DNA from 4 places in the Shewanella sp. GD04112 genome. Region 4 is predicted to be linked to each of the others. Evidence: predicted binding sites of a transcription regulator. Region 4 holds the regulator's gene; each other region holds the start of a gene.
The links. The regulator sigma-54, encoded in region 4, starts transcription at its own class of promoters, with help from an activator protein. The targets are predictions, from matches to a motif close to GTTGGCACGNNNNTNGNNT.
Positions count from the first base shown of each region.

Region 1: a site for sigma-54 is predicted at 1,730-1,748, ahead of N7386_RS12930 (YccF domain-containing protein). Genes of this name have one in related genera too.
Region 2: a site for sigma-54 is predicted at 2,803-2,821, ahead of N7386_RS06725 (flagellar hook-length control protein FliK). Genes of this name have one in related genera too.
Region 3: a site for sigma-54 is predicted at 3,403-3,421, ahead of flgB (flagellar basal body rod protein FlgB). Genes of this name have one in related genera too.

Region 1 covers NZ_JAOEAL010000001.1:2,914,146-2,920,168, forward strand. Annotated here, with positions in the region: gene N7386_RS12915 (hypothetical protein) at 1-59, shown strand, start outside; gene N7386_RS12920 (hypothetical protein) at 337-597, shown strand; gene N7386_RS12925 (1-aminocyclopropane-1-carboxylate deaminase/D-cysteine desulfhydrase) at 601-1,548, opposite strand; gene N7386_RS12930 (YccF domain-containing protein) at 1,833-2,240, shown strand; gene N7386_RS12935 (alpha/beta hydrolase) at 2,303-3,172, opposite strand; gene N7386_RS12940 (M14 family metallopeptidase) at 3,172-4,197, opposite strand; gene N7386_RS12945 (ABC transporter substrate-binding protein) at 4,304-5,056, opposite strand; gene N7386_RS12950 (PGPGW domain-containing protein) at 5,323-5,589, shown strand; gene N7386_RS12955 (AMP-binding protein) at 5,653-6,023, opposite strand, start outside.
Region 2 covers NZ_JAOEAL010000001.1:1,506,627-1,512,649, forward strand. Annotated here, with positions in the region: gene fliG (flagellar motor switch protein FliG) at 1-35, shown strand, start outside; gene fliH (flagellar assembly protein FliH) at 22-984, shown strand; gene fliI (flagellar protein export ATPase FliI) at 953-2,290, shown strand; gene fliJ (flagellar export protein FliJ) at 2,302-2,748, shown strand; gene N7386_RS06725 (flagellar hook-length control protein FliK) at 2,908-4,686, shown strand; gene fliL (flagellar basal body-associated protein FliL) at 4,770-5,294, shown strand; gene fliM (flagellar motor switch protein FliM) at 5,335-6,023, shown strand, end outside.
Region 3 covers NZ_JAOEAL010000001.1:1,480,834-1,486,856, reverse strand. Annotated here, with positions in the region: gene flgF (flagellar basal-body rod protein FlgF) at 1-145, opposite strand, end outside; gene flgE (flagellar hook protein FlgE) at 318-1,679, opposite strand; gene flgD (flagellar hook assembly protein FlgD) at 1,742-2,521, opposite strand; gene flgC (flagellar basal body rod protein FlgC) at 2,546-2,962, opposite strand; gene flgB (flagellar basal body rod protein FlgB) at 2,965-3,369, opposite strand; gene N7386_RS06590 (protein-glutamate O-methyltransferase CheR) at 3,514-4,353, opposite strand; gene N7386_RS06585 (chemotaxis protein CheV) at 4,455-5,375, opposite strand; gene flgA (flagellar basal body P-ring formation chaperone FlgA) at 5,581-6,023, shown strand, end outside.
Region 4 covers NZ_JAOEAL010000001.1:782,190-788,212, reverse strand. Annotated here, with positions in the region: gene kdsC (3-deoxy-manno-octulosonate-8-phosphatase KdsC) at 1-63, shown strand, start outside; gene lptC (LPS export ABC transporter periplasmic protein LptC) at 60-620, shown strand; gene lptA (lipopolysaccharide transport periplasmic protein LptA) at 607-1,158, shown strand; gene lptB (LPS export ABC transporter ATP-binding protein) at 1,155-1,886, shown strand; gene N7386_RS03455 (RNA polymerase factor sigma-54) at 1,992-3,467, shown strand; gene hpf (ribosome hibernation promoting factor) at 3,496-3,783, shown strand; gene ptsN (PTS IIA-like nitrogen regulatory protein PtsN) at 3,786-4,229, shown strand; gene rapZ (RNase adapter RapZ) at 4,226-5,080, shown strand; gene N7386_RS03435 (HPr family phosphocarrier protein) at 5,067-5,342, shown strand; gene mgtE (magnesium transporter) at 5,541-6,023, shown strand, end outside.

The DNA.
Region 1 (6,023 bases), 2.1 Mb from region 4:
TTTCAAAGCGTACCGAAGCCTTAAACTTTATGAAATGGCTATTGTCGGCAAATAAATAAGTCTCCTTGTGTACTCCTGAGAGTACCCAAAACGGTGTTTAGGTTTATTCGGTTCCCATTTTCCTCGCCATACCGAAGCCTAATGACCGTAATAGATAGCCCAATATCACGATTTGCTATCCCTTTACGTCGAATGACGAACTCGTTTGGTTCAGGCGGTATCTAGCTCACACAGATACGTGCCGAACCAAATGTGTATTCCGCCAACCTAGATCAAATTAATCTGCATTTGCCCCTGCTAATATAATCACTCACTCAGTTTGTGAATGTATTTTCTATGTCAAAACCCGATACTAAAACGGCTATGCTGACCTTAATAACCCAGATTAAACAGGTTATTCCGCTCAACTTAGATGAAGCACAAATGTGCCAAGGTGAGTGTTTAGGCTGCTCTAAAAAAATGCTGGAAATGTTGGATGCTGAAATAAGCTATTGGCAATATTCAACCGATACGCCGGGATTGAAAGATCTTAAACATCTGGAAAAGATCGCCACTCGCACACACAAAATATTAAAGCGCAATAAGTTAGTTGGCTAAATGCTATCCGGCATCGCCCTCACCGTATTTTCGTCTGTATCTTGGCAACATGGTTTGATTCCCTAATAGCCCCCCCTGATGAATATAGAGAATGGAGGCATGTTGCTCGCGCCGTAAATAATCCTCTAACACCATAAAGCCTAATGGATCGTAGAGTAATTCAAATTGCACACCGCTGGCACAAAGTCGTTGCCACATGGCATAAAACTCAGGGTAGAGTTTTCCAAAATGGTATTTCCTCCCCACATTCAAAATCTGCGGATGTTCGGCAGAGTTGGGATTTAACTCATAAAACTGCTGCGTTAAATACTCATCGCCGCCGACAACGGCGCAGGTAAGCACTCGAATATTCAATTGCTGACGCACAAAATACTGATTTAAAAAGAGTGCCGTCGTACCTGTACCTGCAGGTAAAAAAACCTTGAGATCGGAAATATGCTGTGACTCGGCCCAAGCAGCTATTTCGGCGGCTAACTGACTGACACCATATTGCGCATACTGGCAGCGCCCGCCCTCGGGAATAAACAAAGCCTTAGGCTCTGCAGGCAAGACTTGCTGCTCAATATAATCCTGACAAGTCCAATTAGGCTCACGATGAAGAGAAGGGTTGACTGCAATCAGGCTTGATAAATCAATGACACGCGTACCATTAGCAATAGCAGCGGCATAGTTACCCGTCGGCAATGTGCGGACATGGCTAGCGATATGAACCACATAAAAATCGCACTGCCAGCCCTTTAGCTTGGCGAGCGCCGACAGAGAATACAACGAGTTAGCCTGCGCAGAGCCATGACCAATCAGCTTAGTCACACCAGTAAACTCATGATCTAGAAAATAGGCAAACTTACGCGCTTTATTGCCACTAAACGCAGGATGCAATAAATCGTCTCGCTTGAGAAATATCTCGCGCCCGGCAAAGGAAAAAGACTCTACTGGACTCTTAGAGAGCAAGCTTTGAGTCAACAGGCTATTGGCTAACATGAATACACTCGAAGGAAACAAGGCCGTTAGTGTACCGCGAGCTTGTCTACATCGTCCGTAATTATTAAGCATTTTCGCGAAAATCTAGCATATTTTACAACATCACATAGTCATAAAAATTAATATCTTTATGATAAATAAAGAAAAATATTTTGGCACAATTCTAGCTTACACCATTTAAGTATCAATTAATGATCCTGTGTGTTGGTCAACATCATTCCAACACAGATTTAAAATGAGTTAAGGAGTATTCAATGTCGCTTTTACGGTTAATTTTCAATATTGCTTGGTTTGTCCTTGGTGGATTTGTAATGGGACTCGCCTGGTGGCTCGCGGGGATTTTGTGTTTTATCAGTATTATCGGTATTCCCTTCGGCCGTGCCTGCTTCGTAATTGGCGAATTGACCTTCTGGCCCTTTGGGCAAGAACAAATGAATCGTCGTCACTTAACCGGACGTGAAGATTTAGGCACAGGCGCCTTTGGCATGGTAGGCAATATTATTTGGTTCTTGCTGTTTGGGATTTGGTTGGCCATAGGTCATTTAGCCCATGCCCTCGCCTGCTTTGTGACAATTATTGGTATCCCCTTCGGGATCCAACATATCAAGCTGGCGCTATTAAGCCTGACGCCGATTGGGCAAACCATAGTAGCGAAAGCATAATAAACACAGTAGCGAAAGCCAAATAATCATAGTCGCTAAGGCATAAGGCAAAACACACAGCACTACTCTACGTCAGTGGGGAGTGCTGATAAATAGTTTGGCAGTGACTGCACTAACCTTGCCTCATGAAAGGCGGTTTCCTCATCGAGCAAATCGCCACAATCTGCAAACGACGCACTCCCATCCCCTTGCTCTAGGCTTATGATTTCGAATAGATAATGCGCCAGTTTAGCTGGCGCATCTATGGTGATATCATGACCACAATAGGCCAAGACAACCAAGTCGACCTTAAACTGTTGTGCCAATGCCCTACTGGTTTGAATATTCACTAAGGCATCACGATCACCCGATAAAATACTGACTGGCACAGGCAAAGAGGCAGGACAACAATAGCGAAACGCCGCCCACAATTGACGACATGCATTGTTAAAATATGGCGTCGACTCGTGGCGATATCGGCTCCAACGCTCAATCAAGGCAATATCGCGCCGATGGCGATAACTGGTTAAGCGAACAATCGTCGACTCGATAGGATTAAGCCCACTTCCACGGCAACGTTTGAGCCAAGCACTCAGGGCATTCAATCCATTAAATCGTTGATACCATGGCGATAAGTTAGCCGCACTGCTATTCAATACAAATAGGTGCTTTATCTGCTCCGGGCGCTGCTTAGCCATTTCCATGGCGAGCATGCCGCCCATCGATAATCCCAGCAGATAAAAGGCTTGTCCCGCTAATTGCTCATCCAATTGTTGCCATACCGAGCTGGCATATTCAGCGATAATTAAAGGGCTGGTCTGGTGAATGAGGAGCCCATTGCCGGGCAAGTCTGGGGTGAAAACTCTGCAACCCCTTTGCCTTAACCTCTGATCAAAACCATTCCAATGGCGTTGATCCCGCATTAAGCCCCTGAGTAATACCCAAGTTGTCATCAAAAGCGCTCCCGATACCAAAACTGCTGCGCACTCTGCGACAGTTGTGTGAGATGTTCGGGCGTCAGTCCTTCTAACTCCCGTGCATACGCCGCCTCCATCAAGAACTGCATCAGTACTGTGTGCCGACGCAAAATCCTGTGGTGCCTGTGTGTTTTTTGCGGATTAAAAAATCCCGCAAAATTAAATATTTGCCTTGGATTTTTCTTAATCCATGCCCAAGAGCCCATCTCTAACGTTAAGGGTAAGAATGGAATGTTTGCTTGAGGATCTTGGGCATGATGCTGGCGGTACAAGTAATCCCAAATATCACCATGGGTGCGATAAAACTGGCTCTGGGGCGCAAGCCGATAGTGGCCATGATGGGGATAGCTGGCTTCAAATAATTGCTTTAAGTGATAAATGAAGTGGGCATTTTCAAAGGACGCGCGCGTGTGGGCATAGGGAAACCAGATATGATCCGTCAAACCAAAACCAGAATGCGCATCCAGGGAAATAAGACTGGTGCTTTGCCTGAGCAGTTGTTGCACATAGGCCACCAGCCCCGCGGTTTCAAGCTCCATGCCGCCAAGGCCACGAAACCAAGGTAACTTAGAGGAGAGCCGCTGCCCTCCAACCATAAAAGACACTTTTTCCCGGGACTCTATCGGGGCATTGCGCATCAAGTCGACCTGATTTCCATTACCACGACTCCCCAGCAGTAACCCGACGGGATTCACCACAGGGACAAAGGCTAAGCGGATGTCCGTTAATAACGCTTGTAGGTGTTTGTCCCACGCAAGACGCTGCAACAGGCTGTTAAGCAAAGCTAAAATCACCTGAGAGCCAATCCGCTCCACCCCATGCACGCCACCAACGAATAACACGGTCGGACAAGGGCGTTCGGTGACGCCTAACTCGACACTGTAGAGCGGAAAATGTTGGTGCCGAAATGGAATGTCCGCAAGAACCTGATATTTGAGTTTAAGATGATGAGTATCAATGAGTTGCGATAGTGTATCTAACTCGAATGGAATGTTATTCATATCATCCTAGAAAGTGAAATGAGCATCGACTCATAGCCTTAGGACGATATTAATGGCGAACCACGACACATTTATGACAACAGATTAAGCCAGAGCCAAGCTCACTTTAGTGGCGTATAACTTCCTCCTGAAACAACAACTCCCCCATAATGCTCTCAATATCCAGCTGAGCTAAGCCTTGGTCGAAAACATCTCGCCAATGGCGCCCCTCCTCGGTATTACGAAACGCGACGTAGAGCTGTTTATTCGCAAGCAGTTGTTTATTCAGCTGTAATTTATCCGCCAATGGCTGGAGATGAGGCTGCTTTAACAGGTAATAGAGCACGTTGACATCTATCACTGCACCATCGATGCGACCGGCTGCCACCTTCTTGATGTTTTGTTCATCGGAGGTCACGGTCTCGACGGGTTGTGTACCGGAAGCAATCATCAGATCTAGGGAGTCGGTATTCACATAGTCCTTCACCACCCCTAAGGTATAGCGGTTCAGATCGGCTAAGTAGTGCCAGCTGATGGGATGTGATTTTTGCTCAACAATGCCTAATGGACTGATCCCTATTGGTTTTGAAAAAACAAATTTGTCCGTTTCAAAATAATATTCTGGAAAATAGCCAATGTAATCGGAGCTTGGCATGGCCGCCAATTTTATCGCCCGGCTCCAAGGGTAAAAATCCACGACCAGTTGCTGGTCCATATGTTCGAAGGCGGCTTGAGCGACCGCGACACTGGCCCCTTGTTGTGCCAGTTGCTGACCGGAATAAGGCGGCCAGAGTAATGAGGTGAGCTTAAGCGTATCGGCAAATGCGCTATTGGCCGTGGCGAAAAGGCAGCAGAGCATCAGTAGGCACCAGCGGAACATAACACCTCCCTCAAAGGATCATCTGTTTTAATGGATTGAAAAACAAACAATTCATCACATGCTCATCGGTTAAACTCTTTTCAGTATAATCAGCGATGCTTCAAGGTACAGTGAATATTTGTTACATATTTACCCGACGAGAACCTAGCTTAAGCAGAAATGATAAGAGTAGACTGAAACGAGCATCGATACTCACTGTCGTCATGCACGCGGCGAAAAGTAGAAGATGAGGCCAAGCTGATGAAGTCAATCTGAGGGGACGCGATATGGTAATTTCTTTCAAAGACAGTAAGTTGACTTTTATGCATCCCGCGATGACTCGAACCGTCATTACCGTGATAGGGGCATGCTTTACCTTAGTCGGAGGGATATTTTTACTCTTACCCGGACCGGGACTGCTGTTTATCCTGATAGGGTTACCCCTCTTAAGTACCCAGTATCCTTGGGCAAAACGTTGGCTGCGCCTAAGTCAGCGACAATTAAGGAAGAGTGCGGCTTGGCTCGATAATCAAATTCGCCGACACCGTCGATAATTTTGAATCTCCACCTAAATATCAACCCAAGCCATCGAACTTGGGTTGATGTATCTTAGTGCCCTATGCATTAATATCTTCATATAACTCTTGGTACATCAGCTCACGCATTTTAAATTTCTGGATTTTGCCCGTGACAGTCATGGGGTATTGCTCCACAAACTTGATGTAGCGAGGCACTTTAAAGTAGGCGAATTTTTCGGTGAGGAAATGACGAATATCCTCCTCTGAAATCGTGGCGCCACTGCGAACCTTGATCCACGCGCACACTTCCTCGCCGTATTTATCACTGTGCACCCCAAACACTGCTGCATCTTGCACATCTTTATGGGTATAGAGTTTCTCTTCAATCTCACGGGGATAAATATTCTCGCCGCCGCGAATAATCATATCTTTAATACGGCCAACGATTTGCACATAACCTTGCTCATCCA
Region 2 (6,023 bases), 720 kb from region 4:
TGTTAGGCGGCGGTGGCGGCGATGAGTTCCTCTAATCGGAGTGACAATAGCGACAATAAATTGTCCCATCGGGTGGTGAGCGACTCGGAGATCGAGTTCAGCCATTGGCAATTACCCGATGTGACCCAAACCGAAGAGGTGAGTATTTCAAACCTCTTTGGTTATTCGCCGCAGCAAGCGCCGAAGGCGGTGGCCGCCGAAACCATTGCGCCACCCACCATGGCGGAAATTGAAGATATTCGCGCTCAAGCCGAAGAAGAAGGTTTTAACGAAGGTAAGACGCAAGGTTATGCCGAAGGACTGGAGCAGGGCAGACTCGAAGGTTTAGAGCAAGGCCATACCGAGGGCCTAGCCCAAGGTCATGAGCAAGGGCTTGAGGCTGGGCTTGCTGAAGCCAAGGCATTAGTCAGCCGCTTCGAAGGACTGTTAAGCCAATTTGAAAAGCCATTGCAATTACTCGATGGCGATATTGAACATTCCTTAATGACACTCACTATGGCGCTGGCCAAATCTGTGATTGGTCATGAACTTAAAACTCATCCAGAACAAATCCTGTCGGCGCTACGTTTAGGGGTCGAATCTCTGCCAATCAAGGAGCAAAGCGTCAGTATTCGCATGCATCCCGATGATGTTGCCTTGGTGGAGCAGCTATATTCCAGTACCCAATTGAACCGTAATCAGTGGCAGTTAGAGGCCGATCCCAGCTTAAATTCTGGGGATTGTATTATCAGCAGCCAACGCTCGCTGGTGGACTTAACCCTGTCCTCGCGCATCGATGCGGTGTTTGAGTCCTTACGTAATCAACAGTCCCATTTGAGTCACCAGCAGCAACAGCACCAAGCGGTTCTCGATGAGGAAAACGCTGCAAAACGGGGATCGAGTTCAGAGCTAGGTGACGAGGCGCAGAGCACCGAGTCCCTGAGTACAGAGTCGCAAGCTGATGGAGAGCAAGATGCAAAATCGCCGCCATCAACTGCTGAATAAATTGAATCATTGCATCGATAAAGTCCCGCCGTTTCGAGCCGTCGCCAGTGGTCAACTGGTGCGTGTGGTAGGTTTAACCTTAGAGGCGAGTGGTTGCCGTGCGCCCGTGGGTAGCCTGTGCTCTATCGAAACCATGGCAGGAGAGTTGATTGCCGAAGTCGTCGGTTTTGACGATGAACTGCTGTACCTTATGCCGATTGAGGAATTACGCGGCGTGTTACCCGGCGCTCGTGTCGTCCCACTCGGTGAGCAGGCGGGGCTGAGTGTGGGCTTATCCCTATTGGGACGTGTGCTCGATGGTAACGGTGTGCCATTAGACGGTCTTGGCGCGTTATCGACCGAACAGCAGGCGCCAAGGCACAGTAACGCCATCAACCCACTTTCTCGCCGAGCGATCACCGAACCACTCGATGTGGGTGTGCGCGCCATCAATGCCATGCTAACCGTTGGTAAGGGTCAACGCATGGGCCTATTTGCGGGCTCGGGTGTGGGCAAGAGTGTGCTGTTAGGGATGATGACCCGGGGCACGACAGCTGACATCATTGTGGTGGGGCTGGTGGGTGAACGTGGCCGTGAAGTAAAAGAATTTATTGAAGAAATCCTCGGTGAAAAGGGCAGAGCACGCTCTGTTGTGGTGGCGGCGCCCGCCGATACCTCGCCGCTGATGCGCCTTCGCGCCTGTGAAACCTCGACTCGTATCGCTGAGTATTTTCGTGATTTAGGCTATAACGTATTGTTATTAATGGATAGTCTGACTCGTTACGCCCAAGCGCAGCGTGAGATTGCTCTGGCCGTAGGTGAACCTCCGGCGACTAAAGGTTATCCACCTTCGGTATTTGCTAAATTGCCGCGTTTGGTTGAGCGGGCGGGTAATGGCGGGCCCGGACAAGGTTCTATCACCGCATTTTATACTGTGCTGACCGAGGGCGACGATCAACAGGATCCGATTGCCGATGCTTCTCGGGCTATCCTCGATGGCCATATTGTGCTTTCACGCTCGCTGGCGGATTCTGGGCATTATCCTGCAATCGATATTGAGGCTTCGATCAGCCGTGTGGCCCCAATGGTGATTTCGAACGAGCACTTAGAAGCCATGCGCCGCGTCAAGCAGACTTATTCCCTCTACCAACAGAATAAGGATCTGATTTCGATTGGTGCCTATGCCCAAGGCAGCGATCCGCGAATCGATAACGCTATACGCCTGCAACCTGCGATGAATGCCTTCTTACGGCAGACCATGCGTGATGCCTTTAGTTTTGCCGATAGCCAAGTCATGCTTGGGCAACTCGCGGCGCAATGTAAATAATCGAGACTGTTATGGCGAATGCCGATCCCCTCTTACTGGTGTTGAAATTAGCCCTCGATGCAGAGGAGCAGGCCGCACTGCTGCTAAAGTCGGCGCAACTAGAGTGCCAAAAGCGCCAAAATCAGTTGGATGCACTCAACAATTATCGCTTGGACTATATGAAGCAGATGCAGTCCCAGCAGGGCCAAGCCATTAGCGCTAGCCATTATCACCAATTCCATCGTTTTATTCGGCAAATCGATGAGGCCATTGCCCAGCAAAATCGTGTGGTCGCCGATGGTGAGAAGCAGAAAAACTATCGTCAGCAACATTGGCTTGACAAGCAAAAGAAACGCAAGGCGGTTGAACTGCTCTTGGATAATAAAGAGAAAAAACGCCAAGCTCTTGAGTTGAAAAAAGAGCAAAAGATGACCGATGAATTTGCCTCTCAGCAGTTTTTTCGCCGCAATAAACCCTAACCCAAGCTCGCCATTGTGCGTATAAGCTGTTTCTTCTAAATGTAACCCTCACTTATTGGCACTTTATTTGCTTGCTTTACACCAGAGATGGCTATAGCCGCATAAATTGACGTTTGCCCACACGTTTTTATGTCTTCGGGTGAATGTTTAGGAGCTGATATGCAACAAATGAACAATATCCTATTAGCGTCAAGCGCGAAAAATAGCGCTAGCTCAAGTAAAGCATTGACTCAAGATACTAATAGTGAAGACTTTTCTGCAGCGTTGGCTTCAGTCACATCCGTATCTTCCCCCTCGACTAAAACCTCTGTGTCTCAGGATGTGGCCGTCAAATCTGCCAAAGCGGAAGCCAGCACTGATGATACCAAAACTGATGATGAAGCCGATATCAACTTGATTTTCGCCCAGATTGGTATGGCAAATGAGATGAAGAAAGCGGCAGCGCCGGGCGAGTCTTTGCCGCTTGAGGCTGATATCACGGCAACGGATGATGCCGATGCCGACTCATCCTCGTTATTAGTCGATGATCAATCTCAGACCGACAGCTCTATTGTTGACGGTACTTTTTCCGATGAAATGGCTAAGTTCGCTCAGTCCACTAACACTGGCCTTGGCGATAACAAACTGAAGGTTAGTACTGAATCAGAAGACTCTGGGGCTGTCGCTCCAAAGGTGGCCGGACAAAATACTGCGCAAGCCGCCGCACAGTTATTACAACAGCAAGCCTCACAACAGAACGCCGTTGATGCTGAAAGTGTAGAACAACCGATTCAAGCTGCTGATGTCACTGATACTGAGAGTGTAGAGCCACAGATTCCAGCTGCTGATGTCGATGCTTTGGTTGCGGCCGTAACTGTTGCGGAAGCGGATAGTCAAGGCACCTCTGTTGATGAGCCGCATTTGATTGATGATGCAGCGTTACTTACAGGTCTGCGCAGCGAAAAGTTCGTTAAACCGCCCGAAAATCATATTTTACCCATTGAGGGTGAGCCCGTATTAGGGGGAAAAGAGCTTGGTACCGCAGAAATTGGCGCTAAGGCGATAAATGTGTCGACGCAGCCAGCAGATAAAGCTCTTGCACCCCAAGGTATGGGATCCCAAGTCATTGATAATCAAACACCAATCAAAGCGGCCAATGCCTCTGCGAGTGATGTATTAACGACGAATGCGGCAACAGCCGCGAATACTAACGATCTTAATACCTTAGGCACTAATGCGGCGGCTAATGTATCAGGTACCGCAGCCATCGATCCGAATCTTACTGCCGACAACCCATCCCGCGCCGAGATTTCAGCAGGCTTTTTGCTAAAAGACGCTAAGTTAGCGGTTACTCTCGATGCGCAGCAAGATAGCCAAGTTGCTGCTTTAAGTTCTGGCAGTGAAGAGGCGGGCAGCGAGTTTAAGCCTGTGGAATTTAAAGCGGTATCTTCACTGCATTCTTTGGCAACGCCGGCAACCCAGCGTCAAGATATTCCTCAAGTGCAGCTTTCCTTGCGCCAAGGTGTAGAAACTCAAAACCAAATGCAGGAGATGATCCAGCGGTTCTCGCCTGTGATGAAGCAGCAATTAGTGACTATGGTGAGTCAAGGGATCCAACAGGCGGAAATCCGTTTAGATCCGCCAGAACTTGGACATATGTTGGTTAAAGTACAAGTACATGGCGACCAGACACAAGTGCAGTTCCATGTCACACAATCACAAACCCGCGATGTTGTAGAGCAAGCCATTCCTCGCCTACGTGAATTATTACAGGAGCAGGGCATGCAATTGGCCGACAGTCATGTTTCTCAAGGGGACCAAGGTCAACGCCGCGAGGGGGGATTTGGTGAAGCGGGTGGTTCGAGCGGTGGAAATGTGGATGATTTCTCGGCAGAAGAGCTAGATTTAGGTTTAAATCAAGTAACTAGTTTAAATTCAGGTATAGATTATTACGCTTAAGAAGGTAACCTATAGCAATAAAGCGGATTATGCGCCAAGCCCTGATCCCATTCCCGAATTTAGCCAATTAAAGAGTATAGAAAATGGCCAAGGAAGAATCATTAGAACTTGAAAGCACCGAAGCGCCTAAGAGTAAGAAGAAGTTTATTTTTATCGGTGCGGGCGTGTTTGCAGCCCTGTTGATTGGGGGCGCCCTGTGGTTTTTCCTCGGTAGCAGTGATGAGGCACCCGAAGTCGCCGCCGAAGGTGCTACAGCAACGGAGGCGACCTCTCCTGCCGCCGATGCGGCTATGGCGGCCTATGTGCCAATGCCACGGCCCTTTTTATTTAACCTCCCAGGGCCTGACCGTGCTCGTCTCGTTGAAATTAAAGTACAACTGATGGTCAGAGGCCAAGACGATGATGTGTTGACCCAAAAGCATATTCCGTTGATTGAAGATGCGCTGTTAACCACCTTTAGTGGCGCCGATGTGCAAAAGTTAAGTACACAGGCGGGTAAAGATGAATTACGGCAATTAGCACTGCTGAGCGTACAAAATACCTTGCAATCTGTGACCGGACGTAAAGTGGTTGAGAAAGTGCTCTTCACCGGTTTTGTTATGCAATAACCTTTTATCTTCAGCACCTTAAAGAGGCGAAGACAATACTGTGAGTGATTTATTAAGCCAAGACGAAATTGATGCGCTCTTACACGGAGTCGATGACGTCGAAGAGGATAATGAGCTTGATGCCGCGGGGCTAGAAGCTCGCTCCTACGACTTTTCCTCCCAAGACCGTATTGTGCGTGGCCGTATGCCCACGCTCGAGATTGTGAATGAGCGTTTTGCCCGTCACCTGCGGATCAGCATGTTCAACATGATGCGTCGTGCGGCCGAAGTGTCGATTAACGGCGTGCAAATGTTGAAATTTGGTGAGTACGTACACACCTTGTTCGTCCCGACTAGCTTGAATATGGTGCGTTTCCATCCCTTAAAAGGCACGGCACTGATCACCATGGAAGCGCGTTTAGTGTTTATTCTGGTGGACAACTTTTTTGGCGGCGATGGCCGTTTCCATGCCAAGATTGAAGGGCGGGAATTTACCCCAACTGAACGTCGCATCGTGCAGTTATTGCTTAAGATTATCTTTGAAGATTATAAAGATGCTTGGGCGCCAGTGATGGATGTCGAGTTTGATTATTTAGACTCCGAAGTAAACCCCGCGATGGCCAACATCGTCAGCCCCACTGAAGTGGTGGTGATTAACTCCTTCCACATCGAAGTGGATGGCGGTGGCGGTGACTTCCATATCACTATGCCTTATTCGATGATTGAACCTATCCGTGAACTACTCGATGC
Region 3 (6,023 bases), 700 kb from region 4:
CACCAAAGGCTTGCATCGATCTGGCTTGCGCCATATCCGACTTAAATCCATCGGTATTTGCGTTGGCTAAGTTGTTGGCACGCAACGCCAACTCATTCATGTTTTGCTTAGCTCCGCTCATGGATATGTAGAGGAATTTGTCCACAGACTGCTCCGTCAAATTTTCAACCTGACAATAGCAAAGCAAGCATCATGCCAATAAAATTAATGGCTAATTTACTGATAAATTGGGAGAAGATTATGAGGAAATGGCGACAACGCCAAAAGAGGCTAAGTGTTGCCGCCATCGGCAACACTTAGAGAAGGAGTAAATCAGCTTAACGAATTTGCAGTACAGTTTGTTGCAGAGTGTTGTTCACTTCGAGGGTACGTGAGTTAGCCTGGAAGTTACGTTGCGCCGAAATTAAATCCACCAGCTCAGTCGTTAAGTCAATGTTGGACTGCTCTAATGCCGAAGAGCTGATGCTACCGAAGGTTCCACTGTTGGGTTCACCCGCGAGCGCTGGACCCGACTCAAGGCTGGCTTTCCATGAGGTGTTACCCACTTGAGTTAAACCTTGCTCGTTGGCAAAACGCACTAAGGCAACGCGGGATAATGGCACGGTTGAACCGTTAGAGTAGCTGGCGGTGATCAAACCATCTTCACCGATTTCAACGTTGGTTAAACGGCCCACTGTCGTACCATCTTGAGTTAATTCGGTGGCCGCAAACGGAGCCGAATACTGAGTAGGTGCATTGAACTTAATGGTCACATCTTGAGTGCCATCGGCACCTGGGCCTAACACGCCAGCACCACCCACGCCTAATGCTTCAGTCGTCACGACCGCAGGATCGCTTCCGGTATACACACCGACAGAGTTAAACTTCAACACCGAACCTTTCCAACCGCCTGTGGTTTGGGCTGTCTCTGTACCATCAGCCGTACCATCGCCATTGGTATCCGTCTGATAAGTCCCCGCAGGACCAGACACATCCACTTGCTTACCATCAATTGCGTAGTAGGCAACCCAGTTGTTTTCACCGTTGTAAGAGCCGTTGTTTGGCTTCACAAAATAGGTGGTCATGATATGCGGCTCACCGAGTGAGTCGTAAATCGTCATGGAGGTCACACTGTTGTAGGTTTTAGAGTCCAGCGGGTCAAAGGCAGCAGGATCGAGTGAACCTTCTTTCGCATTTAAGTTCATCTGCAGAGTCACGTTTTCAGTCTGAACTGGACTGCCAGCAGTATCAGGAATTTGCACAGGTTTAGCCGTCGTTAAACTGACCGATGTCGAATTACCATCTTTATCAACTGGGAAGGTTTGCAGGTAATTACCTGCAGAATCAACCATATAATTATTTTTATCGACTTTGAATGCACCTGCACGGGTAAACTGATGATCTAGGGTGCCAATCTCAGAAGCCGTCACAAAAAAGCCGCCCCCTTTGATCGCTAAATCTAAGGAGTTATTAGTCAGCTGCAAACTACCTTGGTGGAATTGCTGTGCCACTTGACTCGTTGCCACACCACCACCGACGGCGGTTTTAGAGTTAGAGAAAATTGAATTAGCGTAAACATCCGCAAATTCAGCACGCGATTCTTTAAAGCCAATGGTGTTAGCATTCGCAATGTTGTTCGCGGTAGTGTTTAAGTCTTTCTGTGCAGCAGAAATGCCACTCAATGCAATGTTAAACGACATAATTCACCTCTACATTTCACTCAATTCAATTAAGGACCCAGGTCCAACTCAATACTGACAAATTAGGTTTCTGATACCGCGAGCACATCAGAGAGCTTAATACCTGCACCACCGCGAAGATTCAGAATCGCCCCAGTGCTTGCTGTGCCCAATGAAACACTGGTCACATGGGCATAGGTCGAAACGGCAAGCTCTTGAGATTCTCCATCAACAAGACCGCTGGCCTTAATGGTGTAATTGCCGGCACTAACAGGCTCACCATTTTCATTCAGACCATCCCATGTCACAGGGATGTTGCCGCCATCACTGCCATCGATGTTAAAGGTGCTAACCACTTGGCCTTTATCATCTAGCACACGCACGTTAATCACAGGAATTTTGTCTGGCGTACTCACCACGCCACTCAGGGTGGGGCTTTCGACTGACACATTGCCGGTATCGGTTGGGATCAACACCTTACGTCCAACTAATCCCGATGCTTGCAGCGCCTGACTCGATGTCATCACGCTGTTTAAATTAACAATCTCATCATTGAGCTTTGAAATACCATCCACGGTAGAAAAAGATGCCATTTGTGCAATCATCTGGTCGTTGTCGACGGGCTTAAACGGATCCTGCATCGACAACTGCTGACTGAGTAATGAAAAAAAGTCTTCCTGCGTCAGCTGTTGACTCTTAGCTTCTGGCACAACCGATTGGCTAGGCAAGCGGATCCCATCTAAAAATGGATTGCCGGTTGATGTACTCGTTGTGCTCGTGGTATTAGTCGCCACCGTATTCGATTGGCTCTTAGCTTGAGTCGTCTGAGCCGTATTCTGGCTAAGTTGGTTAATGAGGCTCACAGCTTACCTCCTAAATCGCGCATGTTATTTACCCATCCCAAGTGTTTGTTGCAGCATAGATTTTGCGGCTTCTGCGACTTGAACATTCATCTGATATGAGCGAGAGGCAGAAATCATATCCGCCATTTCTTCCATGACATTCACATTCGGCTTATAAATAAAACCATCCGCATCCGCCATCGGATGATCGGGCGAATACTCTTTTAATAGGGGTTTATCGCTCTCAACAATGCCTTTTACTGCAACACCTTGAGAAGCTTGCTGTTGGCTCTGCGCTTTCGCCATTTCAGCTTCAAAAATGGGATGACGTGAGCGGTAAGTTTTATCAATACTGCTAGAAACAGAATCGGCGTTAGCGATGTTACTCGCCGTGGTATTGAGTCGGACGGACTGGGCTGACATACCGGAGCCTGCCACATCAAAAATGCTAAATAAACTCATGATTAATCCCCTCTCAGCGCTTTTTTCATGCCGCTAAACTTACTGTCCAAAAATCCCAGAGACATTTGATATTCGAGCGCATTTTGCATAAATGCCGACTGTTCCTGTTGAATATCCACTGTATTGCCATCTCCAGTATCTGGCTGATTTGGCACACGGAACTTCACGTATTGTCCCGTTAACTGTGCGAGGCCAAAATGCTGCTCATCGCCTGTCATCTCAAGGCTATTGCGTTGCTGTTGCTGGGTTTTCGCAATATTTAAGGCCGCAGAAAAATCGACGTCACGGGCTTTATAATGTGGCGTATCGGCGTTTGCGATGTTGCTTGAAATTACTTCGGCACGCTCGGCACGTATCCCCAAAGTAAATTGGTGCACACCTAGTGCCTTATCAAAATTAATCGCCATAAAATTGCCTCCATCGTGACTCTCACGGGAACAAAGCAATTCATGTGCCAAAAAACAGAAACTATCAGAAATGTGTAGAAAAGGGGTTTGACGGGGTAAAAAATTACCGACTCATGTCGGTAATTTTTATTTAATATCATAATATTAAGTCTTTTTCTGGTAATAGATACCCGGGTTGCAACGAACCATATCAAATTCATCCGTCAGACCCGCAATCGACTCTGACGCGCCGAGAAAGAGTATGCCCTTCGGATTTAAAGCGGCAGCGAATTGCCGCAAAATTTTTGCTTTTGCCTCTGGGGCAAAATAGATCAGCACATTTCGACAGAAGATAATGTCGAACTTGCCGAGTAAGGTGTAACTCTCAAGTAAGTTATGGGCGCGAAAATTGACTAAACGCTTAACGTTATCCTTAACTCGCATGTTGCCAGAGGGCAAAGCATCAAAAAACTGGCGCTTACGTTCCTCGGATAAACCACGCGCTAGCGCCAAACTATCGTATTCGGCATTTTTGCAACGTTCCAACATCGAAGGTGAAAGATCGGTTGCTTGAATCGAGGCGCCGCCCGGCAAAGCTCCCGGCTTCTTCTGTTGATATTCTAAGATAGTCATTGCCAACGAATAAGGCTCTTGGCCAGACGAGCAGGCAGCGGACCATATTTTTAATGGACGCCCCAACTTACTGTATTCAGGTAACAACACATTATTGAGCAACTCAAACGGATAACGGTCACGAAACCATAAGGTTTCATTGGTAGTCATGGCGTCGATCACTTCTGCCCGTAAGGCTCGCTCCGTGGGCTTCATCGAATGTTTTACCACATCGGATAACGAAGGCAGATTATATTTGCCCATCAAGGGAGCAAGACGGCTACGTACTAGGTATTGTTTATTTTCCCCCAGTACGATGCCGCTGTGTTGTTCTAGGAACAACCTAAATTGATTATATTCGGCTTCAGCGAGTGATTTGTCAGGCACATTCACGTCCTAGATCCTATAGCAAGCACCCAAATAAGTGCCAACAATCATGTAATAAGGGCTAGATTATAGCGTAAAGCGCTACTAGGCACTAACCCACACTTTCACTACAAACTTAAATGCTTGTTCACTGCTGCCGCTAATTCATCAGGATTGAATTTCGCGATAAAGTCGTTGGCGCCTACTTTTTGCACCATGGCCTGGTTGAACACGCCGCTGAGTGAGGTATGTAAAACGACCTTAATATGCTTAAGTTTTGGATCGTCGCGGATTTCTGCCGTTAAGGTATAACCATCCATTTCAGGCATTTCGATATCAGAAATAATTAATGGGATCTCTTCGGCGACATTGTTCATTTCACCAGCAATCGCCTTTAACTTGTCCAATGCCTCGCGGCCATCTTTTGCCGTATCAATCTGTAAGTTTAATGATTCCAACGCGCGAATAATCTGTTTACGAGCCACAGCCGAATCATCAATCACCATGATGTGATAATGCTGACTTCTATCGATAGTGAGCTGCTCATTGACTTCTTCACTAATCGCGGTTTTTACTGGGGAGATTTCATCAAGAATCTTTTCAACATCGAGAATTTCGACTAACTCGCCTTCAATTTCAGTCACCGCCGTCAAATAGGAATAACGGCCAGCACCTTGCGGTGGCGGCATAATAGCTTCCCAATTCATGTTGATGATACGTTCAACTGAACTGACCAAGAAACCTTGCACGCTGCGGTTATATTCTGAAATGATAATAAAGCAATTTTCGGTACTCGCGAGCGGACGTCCGCCAGTTGCGGCACTTAAATCGATCACTGAAATGGTCGTTCCGCGAATATGTGCCACCCCTTTGACGTAGGGATTAAGTTTAGGCAAGGCCGTTAATGGTGGACACTGCAGAACCTCTTTCACTTTGAATACGTTAATCCCAAAACGTTGACGACCATTCAACTTAAATAGCAATAGTTCTAGTCGGTTTTGACCTACGAGTTGGGTGCGTTTGTTGACTGAATCAAGAATACTCGACATAACTCTGCCTTGTTGTTCTGTTTATGTACGGCCATAAAACTCGTTTGAGTATAGGCATATTAATTGCTTGCGTCTTGTTATCCATAACCATAGTTGAAACTGAGTCAAACTTCTGACACGAAATTTTGGCCTTAACGACACAGGACAGTTTCACGTTTGATAAAAGTATAGGTGCATTCTGGCGTTACAAGCTAGTCTCTTCATTATGAAAGTAAATTTAGTATATTTTTTATGTGTTATCGCATTATTTCTCACCTCGGCGGCCAATGCAGCTCCCGAGGTACCTAGCGTATCGGCGATATCAGAGTTAGCTAAAGCCCTTATTAATGAAAAGATTTCAGTGCCAGCGAATGCCAAAGTGGAAATCGCTCCCCAACCTATCGACAACCGACTACTGCCAGCACAATGCGCATCCCCAATAAAAGTTGAACTAGCATCCGATAGGGAAATCAGCCGCAACAACACAGTAAAAGTCAGCTGTGATACACCTGATTTGGCCTACCCTTGGCAGATTTTTATGTCGGTGCGTGTTGATATTCTGTTCCCTGTGGTCGTTGCCAGCGAAACACTGGCGCCAGGGGAGTTAATCAGTCCGACTCAGGTTGAAATCCGTTATATTGATCAAAATAGTTTACGCGGAATGCAATT
Region 4 (6,023 bases):
CTCACGGATCTGCTCTTATTGAGCCAAAACAAGTTCACTTCCGCCCATGGGATGAGCATATGAGTCGTGTGACCCTCGCCATTATCGCCTTTTTTGGTACTGCGCTGGTGCTATATTGGCAAGTGCAGCAAAAACGCGGTGGCGATACGGATGACAGCTTGAACGTCAGTGACAGACCCGATTACATTATCGAAGATCTGCGCAGCATTGAGTTTAATGAGCAAGGGCAAGTTAACAGTCGCGTCACGGCAAAGCACATGGAACACTATGAGCTGAAAAACCAAACCGACTTTACTGAGCCCGTCTATCTTGTCTATCCAGACCAAGGTAAAGCAAAATGGCAGATCCGAGCCGACCAAGGTCGACTCAATAAAGATACCGGCAAGGTTGTATTAGAAAATAATGTTATTATCGATGCCATCAGCCCTGGTGAACCCATACAGACATTGTCCACCAGTTTTTTAGAACTCGATCTCAACACTATGATAATGACCTCTGACCGCATCATTTACGTCACAGGGAAAGATTTTAATATTCAAGGGCAAGGCCTTTATGCCGACCTTAACGCGCAGGAAGTGCAATTGACCAGTCAGGTAGTAGGAACCTATGAAGCAAAATAACATATTACTTGCCGGCCTAATGCTAATCACCAGCATGAGCGCCTTCGCCAAGGTCGGTGACTTACAGCAAGAAGTGAAAATTAAAGCCGTTAGCCAAACTGCGGACATTAAAAACAACCAGATCATTTTCTTCGGTCCGGTTGAAGTCACCCAAGGCTCGATTAAAATCCATGCGGATCAACTACGTGCATTTTCTGCCGAAGGGGAAAACAGCAAGATTTTAGTGGCAACGGGGAATCCTGCGACTTACAGCCAAATTCTCGACGATGGACGCCCAGCTTCGGCGAGCGCCAAAGAAATTCGCTACGAAATGGCGACCCGCACCCTGACCTTAACAGGCTCAGCGACCCTAGACCAAGCGGGTAGCCAAGTGACGGGTAACCTTATCCGTTACGATATTATTCAGCAGAAACTAATCGCTGAGAGCACGGGTAGCGGCGATGATCGCGTGATTACCATTATTCAACCTGACAACTATCAGGAAGAGCTCAAGAATCAGCCAGCGGACAAACCTGTGAAAAAACAGGATTCTAAATGACCCAAATCACCTTAAAAGCACAGAATCTCGCTAAGAGTTATAAGAGTCGTCAGGTTGTGAAAGATGTCAGTCTGACGGTCAAAACGGGTCAAGTCGTCGGCCTACTCGGCCCAAACGGCGCAGGTAAAACCACCACCTTTTACATGGTCGTGGGCTTAGTCAAAAGTGATAAAGGCCATATCTTTATCGACGATGATGATTTAACTGCCGATCCTATGCACCTGCGCGCCCGCAAAGGCATTGGTTACCTGCCACAGGAAGCCAGTATCTTTCGCAAGCTGACCGTGCACGACAATATCATGGCGGTACTGCAAACCCGTAAAGAGCTCAATCGCGATCAACGCGAAGAAGAGCTGGAACATCTGCTCGAAGAGTTCCATATCACCCATATTCGCGATAGCCAAGGCATGTCGTTATCGGGCGGTGAACGTCGCCGCGTCGAAATTGCCCGCGCCTTAGCGGCCAATCCTAAGTTTATTCTGCTCGATGAACCCTTCGCCGGTGTCGACCCGATTTCGGTTATCGATATCAAGAAAATCATCGAACAACTCAAGAGCCGAGGCCTTGGGGTACTGATCACAGACCACAATGTGCGCGAAACCTTAGACGTCTGTGAACATGCTTACATTGTCAGTCACGGAAACCTGATTGCCGAAGGAACTCCCGCAGAGATCTTAGACAATCAGCAAGTTAGGGCTGTGTACTTAGGTGAACAATTCAGGCTATAGTTACTTAAACAGAGCCAATTAGCCTTGAATTTTGGCTTATCAGCACCATCAATATGATAACAAGCGGCCTAAATTCAAAATAATAACGTAGGGATCAGCGGTAACATGAAAGCGTCACTCCAGCTCAAACTGGGTCAACAGTTAACCATGACGCCACAACTTCAACAGGCCATTCGTCTGTTGCAATTGTCGTCATTGGAACTGCAGCAAGAGATCCAGCAAGCCTTAGACTCTAATCCTCTTCTCGAGCTGGAAGAGGAGCAATTCGACGCGCCTACCGAACGTAAGCAAGATATCGCCGATACCGACTTTAGCGAAACGACAGCTCAGCCACAGGAACAAGACAATTCCACCGTAGACATTGCCGAGTCGCTGACCAAAGAATCCCTGCCCGAAGAACTCCCCATGGACACCACTTGGGATGAAGTCTTTACCGCATCACCAAACTCAGGTGCTGGCGCCAGCCGTGAAGATGACATGCCCTTCCAAGGGGAAACCAGTGAAGGCCTGTACGAACATTTAGAATGGCAGAAAAACCTCACGCCCTTCTCTGAAACCGATTTAGCCATCGCCACCGCGATTATTGATGCCATCGACGATCAGGGTTATCTCACTCAAAGTACTGAAGATATCCTCGAGGCCATGGGCAATCCAGAGATAGAACTGGATGAAGTCGAAGCCGTACTCAAGCGCATTCAACACTTCGATCCCGTTGGTGTCGCCGCAAGGGATTTAAGCGAATGTCTGCTTATCCAACTCTCCCACTTTGCGCCGGATACTCCACACCTCGAAAACGCCCGCATGTTGATCAAAGATCATTTAGATCTGATCGCCGCCCGCGACTTTAGATTGTTAATGCGTAAGACCAAGCTTAAGGAAGATGATCTGCGCGATAGCATTGCCCTCATCCAAACCTTAAACCCTCGCCCCGGCTTACTCATCACCCCTGTTGATGAAGAATATGTCATCCCCGATGTGTCGGTATCGAAGAAAAATGGCCGCTGGGTGGTCGAGTTAAACCCGGACTGCATGCCAAAAATCAATGTTAATCAACAATATGCAGCCATGGCACGCAGCACTAAAAGCCAAGCCGATAGCCAATTTATCCGCGGGCATCTGCAAGAAGCCAAGTGGTTTATCAAAAGCCTTGAAAGCCGTAACGAAACACTGCTCAAGGTGGCAAACTGCATAGTGCAATATCAACAGGGCTTCTTCGAATACGGTGAAGAAGCCATGAAACCTATGGTCCTAAACGATATCGCCGAGGCGGTAGAGATGCATGAGTCCACCATTTCACGGGTGACCACACAAAAATACATGCATACCCCAAAGGGACTTTTTGAACTAAAATATTTCTTCTCAAGCCACGTCGGGACTGATGATGGCGGTGAGTGCTCATCCACGGCAATCAGAGCCTTCATTAAGAAACTGGTTGCAGCGGAAAACCAGAAAAAACCATTAAGCGACAGCAAGATGGCACAACTTCTGGCAGAACAGGGAATTAACGTTGCGCGCAGAACCATTGCGAAGTACCGAGAGGCGATGCTTATTCCCCCTTCCAATCAGCGTAAAAGTTTATAGCCTAAAGTGGAAATCGGAGGACGTTTATATGCAAATAAACCTGAGTGGACACCATATCGAGATTACTGAATCGTTACGGGCTTATGTTGAGGAAAAGTTTTCAAAACTTGAACGTCATTTCGAACAGATCAATAATGTGCACGTTGTGCTCAATGTTGAGAAAATGCAACAAATTGCCGAAGCGAGAATAAACCTCACCGGTGGTGAAGTCTTCGCGACTTCAGAGCATGCAGATATGTATGCTGCCATAGACGTCCTGATCGACAAGCTTGATCGTCAGGTTATTAAACACAAAGAGAAGTTAACAAAACACTAGCAATGGAACTTCGTACCATACTGCGGCCGGAATGCACGACCTGCGCCACTCCGGGCAGTAAGAAAAAGGTACTGGAACTTATCAGCGACTTAGCCGCTGCCCAGTACCCCACCCTCTCATCTCAAGAGATCTTCGAAAGCCTAGTGGCGCGCGAAAAGATGGGGAGCACAGGTATAGGTAACGGCATCGCCATTCCACATGGTCGATTAACCGATATAACACAACCCATAGCCATATTGGTGAAATGTGAGGAGCCGATAGCCTTTGATGCTATCGATAAACAACCTGTCGACATTTTATTTGCGCTGCTAGTGCCTGCTGACCAATGTCAACAGCACTTAAGCACTTTGTCCTGCATGGCTGAAAAGCTCAGCGACAAGCAAATATTGAAGCAATTGCGCAAGACGCATGATGAAACGGAACTCTATCAGGTAATCACTGGATGAAACTGGTCATAGTGTCAGGGCGCTCAGGCTCAGGCAAATCGGTCGCACTAAGAGTGCTGGAAGATCTCGGCTACTATTGTGTCGATAATCTTCCTTTGCCGCTGATTGGCAGCTTACTCGAACAGCTCAAGGGCAGTAACGATCTCGTCGCCATCAGCGTCGACGTGCGTAACCTGCCGGAGCAAGACAAGGTACTCGTCAAACAGCTTGCTAGCCTGCCAGAGGGCACTGAACTTACCAGCTTCTTCTTAAACTCCAGCGATAAAGTACTGCTAAAGCGCTACAGCGAGACTCGGCGCTTACATCCCTTATCTAAGAGCCGAGTATCACTGCAGGAAGCCATTAAGCTTGAAGGCAAGTTGCTCGAGCCCCTGTCACAGCAGATGGATCACTACATAGATACCTCGAATCTGAATATCTATGAACTCAGCGACCAAGTACGGCAAATCCTGCTTGGCAGTGTCGATAAGGAACTGGTGATCAACTTCGAGTCTTTCGGTTTTAAGCATGGTATGCCAACCGAAGCCGACTTTATGTTTGATGTGCGCTTTTTACCCAACCCCCACTGGGAACCCGAGTTGCGCCCCCTCACAGGTTTAGATGAACCTGTGGCAGAGTTTTTAAATCGCCAGCCACTGGTCAATAAGTTCATCTGGCAAATCGAGAATTTACTCGAGACTTGGTTACCCCACTTAGAGCGTAATAACCGCAGCTATCTGACCATCGCCATCGGCTGTACTGGTGGTCAACACAGATCGGTTTACGTGGCCGAACAACTGGCTAAACGCTTTAGCAACGGCAAACACAAAGTGAATGCCCGACACCGAGAGTTAAGTCATGCCAAAGCTTGAGCGCCAAGTCACCATCTGCAATAAGCTTGGTTTACATGCCCGCGCCGCCACTAAGCTCGTGGTGCTTGCGTCTGAGTTTGATGCCAGCATTACTCTGATCCAAGGTGAAAAACAGGCCTCTGCCGCCAGTGTTTTAGGGTTACTTATGCTAGAAACAGGCATGGGTAAAACCATTACCCTGATTGCCGAAGGCCCAGATGCCGAGCCTGCGCTCAATGCCATTTGCGCGCTTATCGACGCTAAGTTCGACGAAGCCTGCTAATAGCCCCGACATCTCACCTCGATGCTCCCTGCCGTTATTCAGTACCCTGTTTGGTTTTGATTTCAGCACCTTATACCAGTAAAACACATTTGTGACTCGACGCCCTCCCGTGCGCTCAATTACAATATACTGCTGCGCTTTGGCTTAGTCCTCAACAGCCAAACGCCACCCATCCACCGTCACCACCTTGGAGGAAACATGCCTGTAGAAGCCTCAGACAGCTTACAAGTCGAACAACGTCTCGACCAACTGAGCCATGCCCTCAATAGCGGTATGTTTGTGCATGTCAGGCAAATGCTGCAAAACATGGCGGCGTCGGATATCGCATTGATTTTAGAGTCCTCGCCCCCTAAGGCGCGGCAAGTGTTGTGGCAACTTATCGATCAAGATCAGCTTGGGGATATTCTCGATGAACTCAGTGAAGAGTTAAAAGATCCGCTGATCCGCGCCATGAGTCCAGAGCGGGTCGCCAAGGCCACCGCCAGTATGGATACGGACGATCTCGCTTATATCCTGCGAAGCTTGCCGGATACCGTCTATAAGCAAGTATTGCAGTCAATGAGTCTGCAAAACCGCCAACGGGTGGAGCAGGCACTCTCATACCCCGACGAAACCGCGGGCAGCCTAATGAACACAGATACTGTGACCTTAAGGCCCGATGTGAATATCGATGTGGTACTG